2 regions of the Kandleria sp. genome follow, and region 2 is predicted to be linked to the other one. Evidence: predicted binding sites of a transcription regulator. Region 2 holds the regulator's gene; the other holds the start of a gene.

Region 1 (3,436 bases), on a different contig from region 2:
CTGATTACATCTTCAATCTTAGCAACATATCCAAGGTTATACATACCTCTATCAGTAACGATCATAACCTTTTCCATATCTCTCATATCTCTTAGATACTTAATTGAATTACGTTCAAAGTATACCTTTGGAGGAAGTTTAACCCATTGCATATTATTGTTACGTCTCCCTATTCTCTTAATATTTAATAAATCAGCTGTACTTACGTTGTTAGATACAGAGTTGTGTCCGTAAGAACCGCATCCTAATGTTAATGAAGGTAAGAATGCATTGTAAACTGAACCAATTCCACCGAATGTAGAAGGTGCATTTTCAATAACACGGATAGCTTTTACACGCTTACCAAATTCTACAGTGATATCATGATTAGCAGTATGAATAGCTGCAGAATGACCTAACCCGTTGAATTCTACTGAAGCTTCTGCTAAAGCGATACCTTCATCAGTTGAGTTAGCTTTTTCCATAGCTAATACAGGAGATAACTTTTCTCTTGTCATTGGTTCATTAGGACCAATTTCTTTACATTCTACTACGATCATCTGTACATCATCAGGTACTTTGAATCCTGCCTGTTCAGCGATCCAAGTTGCATTTTTACCAGCAACTTTACCATTTAATTTAGCGTTTTCTACACCTTCGCTGTAAGCTTCAAATCCAAACATGAATTTTTCAAGTTTCTTCTTTTCTTCAGCGTTAGCATAATAAACATGGAAACGACCTAATTCTTTCTTGAATTCATCATAGATTTCTTTATCTACGATAACGTTCTGTTCAGAAGCACAGATCATACCATTATCAAATGTTTTTGATAAATAAACATCATTAGCTGCCATTGGAATCTTAGCAGTCTTTTCTACATATGCAGGAACGTTACCAGCACCTACACCTAAAGCAGGCTTACCACAAGAATAAGCTGCCTTAACCATTGCATTACCACCAGTTGCTAAAATAGTAGCAACACCTGGGTGATTCATTAATGCATTAGTAGCATGCATCAATAAAGAACCATCTTCTACGTTCTTTAATGACATTGGTAACCACTGAATACATCCTTCTGGTGCGCCGGCTGCAACGGCAGCATCATACATTACCTTCGCAGCTGCAATTGAACAATCATGTGCACCTGGATGGAATGAGAAAATGATTGGGTTTCTAGTTTTCATAGAAATCAATGATTTAAAGATAGCTGTTGAAGTTGGGTTAGTTACAGGAACAATCCCTGCTACAACACCTACTGGTTCAGCAATTTCAGTAATACCAGTTAATGGATCTTCATTGATGATTCCAACTGTTTTAGTATGTCTCATATTGTTTGTTACATACTCACAAGCAAATAAGTTCTTCACAGCCTTATCTTCAAATACCCCACGCCCTGTTTCATTAACTGCCATTTCGGCTAATGATCCATGATGATCAAGTCCTGCAACTGACATCTTTGCGACGATGTAGTCTACAGCTTCCTGATCTAGCTGTTCAAACTTTTTAAGAGCAGCCTGTGCTTTCTTGACCATTTCGTCAATTGCAGCATCAACTTGCTCTGTAGTCTGCCATTCTTTGACATCTTTTGTTACTTTCTTTTCAGCCATAATATGTCCTCCATCTATTTACAAAATACTCTTTTTTTATTTTGTCTATCGTCATAGTACACTATGAATATATAAAACACAAGATTTATTTGTGAAAAAATGCACGAATTAGGTTTTTAGTTTCTTGTAAACGTTACCAGTTTCTATTTTTCCAAAATGAATGCGTTATCATATTCATATTAGTAGATTATATCATCATCACCAATACACTGTCAAACGCTTACATTTTAGAGAAATTTGACCATTATGAGCCAACAATTTCTTTTTTTGCCTAACTTTTAACAATCAAAATATATGTCATTTTACTAAAAAAGAGACGAAAATCGTCTCTTCTCTACTCACTTCTTAACGAAGTAACTGGATCTTTTTTAGCAGCAATTCTTGATGGGAAGAACCCTGCCACCAAAGTCAAGAATACGCTGATTAAAATCAGAATCACGCCATATTCAAGCGGCAATCTTGCCACTTGATCAACATCGACAAGCGACTTCACAATGGCATTGATTGGAATACATAGCAACAATGTCACAATGATCCCAAATACCCCTGAAAGCAGTCCTTCAATAAATGTCTCCGCATTGAATATCTTAGAAATACCGTTCTTAGAAGCACCCAGCGCTCTTAAAATACCGATCTCTTTCGTACGTTCCAATACAGAAATATAAGTGATAATCGCAATCATGATAGAAGATACCACAAGTGAAATAGCCACAAAGGCAATAAGCACATAACTGATTGTATCTACAATAGACGTAATGTTCTTGGTAACTACGCCAATAAGATCAGTATAAGTGACTTTCTCTTTATCATCGCTTACCTGCTTATTATAACTGTTGATAAACTTATCAACCTTCTCCTTTCCATCAAAACTATTAGGATAGATGGAAATCTTTGAAGGCTGTCCTTCAGTATAATAAGAAAGCTTTGACAGCATTTCATCATAACTTGTAGGTGTCGTATCAGACATCTGAGCCAATAATACCTGAAGCTGATCTTTAGAAAGATTCATATTCATTGAACCTTTTAGTTTACTCATATATTTCTTCATGTAATTTTGCATATACTTTTTCATATAAGAAGACATCTGGCTCTTCATCTTTGAAGCCATCTGTTTCTGATATGTTTTCATATAGCTTTGAGCATACTTTTTCATGTAGTCACGTACCATCTTTTGGCCTACATCCGTTTTTAGATATGAGGAAATATATTTCTGAAGTTCTTTCTCGTTAACATTAGCCTGAGGATTCACAGTTGCCTGTTTTTTAATATAATCTTCAATCGCATTATTAAGCTGTGATTGTGTCATTCCTTCAGGAAGATAATCTTCAATCTTAGCATCTTTTGTATACTCTACAAATGTTGCGGTGTATGTGACATCATTAGTAACCTGCACATTGGTAATCTGTCTGCTTGTAAGAAAACCATTAGGACCCATCCATCCTACAAAGACATAGTCCTTCTCTTTAGTAGATTCTCTTTTTGGTGTTTCAAAGCTCAACGCATTAAGCGTTTCACCTTCATTGATCTGTTCACTATGAATAACATCTCCATTATAGTTCTTAAATGTCACAGTATAGCTCTTAGGCATTTCTGTTTCTTTTAAGATAGGAAATCTTAACATACGTGAGACATTTGATCCAGTAGGATTAATCTGATAAAACGGGTTCTTATTTGTAGAACTCTTTTCACCAAACTTCTTTCCTGTTAAAACATTGATCTTAGGATTATTAAGCTGCTGCTTCACTACTCCAGAATCAGCAGTAAGCTTCAATAGATAATTAGAAAGCGAAGCATCATAACCAATTCCACTCTTAATTGATGATTTATCATTAGAACGGAGCACCGCAACG
Region 2 (3,436 bases):
TAACAAGGTAGCGATTGGACTCTATAAGTCTTTTGGTTTTGAAGAAAAAGCTATTCGTAAGAATTATTATGTAGATAATCATGAAGATGCATATCTCATGATTAAAGAAAGGTTGGATGACTATGGCAACGATTTTAGCTATTGAATCAAGCTGTGATGAAATGAGTGTCGCAATTCTTAAAGATGAAAAAGAATTATTGGCCAATGTCGTTGCATCACAGATTGATATACATAAGCAGTATGGTGGAGTAGTTCCAGAAATTGCCAGCAGAAAGCATGTAGAATGCGTTTCAACAGTGTTGAAGGAAGCTTTACGTACTGCCAATATCACAATTGATGATGTGGATGCAATAGCTGTCACAAAAGGTCCAGGATTAGTCGGATCGCTTCATGTTGGGATGCAGGAAGCGAAGACTTTAGCTATTGCGACTAATAAGCCGCTTATTGGCGTACATCATATTGCTGGGCATATTTATGCCAACGCAATTGAGAATACAATTCATTATCCATGTCTTGCCCTTGTCGTATCAGGGGGACATACAGAACTTGTCTATATGAAAAGCGAGTTTAATTTTGAAGTCGTAGGAACAACATATGATGATGCAATCGGAGAAGCTTATGATAAGGTCGGAAGAGTACTTCATCTCCCTTATCCTGGAGGACCAGAAATCGATCGTATGGCACACTTAGGTGAACATACTTACGATCTTCCAGTACCGCTTCTAGATGACAGCTATAATTTCAGTTTTAGTGGATTGAAGAGTGCTGTTATCAATTTAAATCATAAGTTTGAACAGCGTGGAGAAGAAGTCAGAAAGAATGATTTAGCTTGTACATTCCAGGATGTTGCTGTGGAAGTGTTAAGTACAAAAGCCATTAAGGCAGCAGTGGATCTTAATGTAAAAGAAATCATTGTAGCTGGTGGTGTAAGCGCAAATAAGGGATTAAGAGAAAAGATGGCCAAGAGCCCCGTTCCTGTTATCTTCCCACCAATGAAATACTGTACAGATAATGCGGCTATGATTGCTTCAGCAGCAAGCGTCATGTATCGTCATGAGAAGTTTTCAGAGCTTGATATAAGCGTGAAACCACATTATGATCTTGAAGAGGAAAGTGTAGGATAGTTTATGGTGGAAAAGAAACAGAAAATTTCACGTGCGACAATGGCACGTTTTCCAATTTATCTAAAAGCATTACGTACAATGGGACAGGCTGGAAAGGAAAGTTTTCTTTCTAGTGAACTTTCAGAAGTAACGCATATCCAGGATACAACAATCAGAAGAGATTTTGGTTTTCTTCCTCAGAAGGAAACTCTTGGAAAACGCGGATATGGCTACGATACAACACATATTATTGATGCCTTAAGTGAAGTGTTGGGATTAGGACTAGATGAACCAATCATCCTTCTTGGTGTCGGTAATCTTGGAAGTGCCATATTAAAATACAACAGATGGAAATACACGGTCGGCAAGATTGTCTGTGCTTATGATCGTGATAAAAATATTATCGGAGAAAGATTTGGGGTAGAGATCAGAAATATTGAAGATCTTGAATCATCATTCCCTAAAGAGTGCAAGATTGCCATTCTCGCCATTTCAGAAGATGTGCAAAGTGTAGTAGATCGATTAGTAAAGCTTGGAGTAAAAGGTATTGTAGACTTTACTCACAGCCACTTTACTGTTCCTGAAGGAGTCGAAGTACAGAATGTAGATGTTGTTGTGGCAATTCAGGAACTCGAACTTAAAATGAAAGCGAAAGCAAATGAAGAGGAGTAAAAAAATGTTTGAATTTATTACAGTAAGAGAATTATATGAAATGATTCTATCAAACCAGCCAATGGAAACTGATAGTTTAGAATACGTTGAATTAGAAGGTTGGGTAAGAACAAATAGAAATAGCGGTAAAATCGGATTTATCGCCTTAAGCGATGGAACTTATTTTAGAAACTGCCAGATTGTTTATGAAAAGGAAACATTAAAGAACGCTGAAGAAGTTGCCCATATTTCAACTGGTTCATCAATCCACGTTACCGGTAAGCTTAAAATCACTCCAGAAGCTAAACAGCCATTTGAAATTGTTGCTACTGCAATTGAAGTAGAAGGAAGCTGCGATGAAGATTACCCATTACAGAAGAAGAGAACTTCATTTGAATTCTTAAGAGAAATTCCTCATTTAAGACCAAGAGCAAATACATTCTACGCTATGTTTAGATTACGTTCTGTCTTATCAATGGCTATCCATGAATTCTTCCAGTCACAGGGATTTATTTATGTGCATACACCAATCATCACTGGTAATGATGGTGAAGGTGCTGGAGAAATGTTTAGAGCGACTACTATCGACAACGATGATTTTGAAAATGACTTCTTTGGTAAAGAAGCATACTTGACAGTAACTGGACAGCTTCATGTAGAAGCATTCGCTATGGCATTTAGAGATGTTTATACATTCGGTCCTGCCTTCAGAGCTGAAAATTCTAATACGACTAGACATGCCAGCGAATTCTGGATGGTAGAACCTGAAATTGCTTTCGCTGATCTTGAAGATGATATGGATCTTATCGAAGATATGGTAAAATACTGTATTCAGTATGTATTAGATAATGCACCTGAAGAAATGAAATTCTTTGAACAAAGAATTGATAAAGAATGTATCAAGAGAATCACACATGTCAGAGATTCACACTTTGAACGTATGACATATACAAAAGCTATTGAATATCTTGAAGAAGCAATCGCTAATGGTGTGAAGTTTGAAAATAAAGTATACTGGGGTATGGATTTAAATGCTGAACATGAAAAATACATCTGTGAAGAAATCGTTAAAGGTCCAGTATTCTTAACTGATTATCCAAAAGATATCAAGGCATTCTACATGAGATTAAACGATGACAAGAAGACAGTTGCAGCTTGTGACCTTCTTGTACCAGGTATCGGTGAATTAGTTGGTGGAAGCCAGAGAGAAGAACGTTACGATGTTCTTGAAGCGATGATGAAAGAAAAGAACATGACAACTGATACACTTCAGTGGTATATGGACTTACGTCGTTTCGGTGGATGTAAACATGCCGGATTTGGTCTTGGATTTGATCGTTTCTTAATGTACTTGACAGGTATGGGCAATATCAGAGATACTGAACCATTCCCACGTACTCCACGTAATCTTAAATTCTAATGAAAAAGGGCTTATGCCCTTTTTTCTTTTTTTCAATATTGATAAAATAGAAACAAGGATGGTGGTCATATGAATGAATTTGATTGTATTAACATTTTCTATAATATGATATACGGGCAAGATACAGCCTTCATGAGAGATGTTTTTGAAACATATGAACATTTCTGTTATTTTCGTGAATGGCTGTTTCATCGTGATATATACATGCCTTCATTTAATATCATTGACCAGACTATATTTTCTGTTGCGAAATCTTTTAATT

What was found. Region 2 encodes Rex, which represses fermentation and respiration genes when NADH is low (regulators of the CRP and FNR family bind a similar motif). Its sites were predicted from a motif close to GTGAANNNNTTCAC; they were not measured.
Region 1: adhE (bifunctional acetaldehyde-CoA/alcohol dehydrogenase) is a predicted target of Rex. The motif match lies at 1,678-1,691, and genes of this name have one in related genera.

Annotation. Positions count from the first base shown of each region.
Region 1 covers NZ_JAGBIX010000005.1:30,162-33,597, reverse strand. Annotated here, with positions in the region: gene adhE (bifunctional acetaldehyde-CoA/alcohol dehydrogenase) at 1-1,586, opposite strand, end outside; gene J6L95_RS00735 (ATP-binding cassette domain-containing protein) at 1,921-3,436, opposite strand, start outside.
Region 2 covers NZ_JAGBIX010000096.1:41,173-44,608, forward strand. Annotated here, with positions in the region: gene rimI (ribosomal protein S18-alanine N-acetyltransferase) at 1-145, shown strand, start outside; gene tsaD (tRNA (adenosine(37)-N6)-threonylcarbamoyltransferase complex transferase subunit TsaD) at 123-1,124, shown strand; gene J6L95_RS10300 (redox-sensing transcriptional repressor Rex) at 1,128-1,775, shown strand; gene asnS (asparagine--tRNA ligase) at 1,780-3,174, shown strand; gene J6L95_RS10310 (metallophosphoesterase family protein) at 3,244-3,436, shown strand, end outside.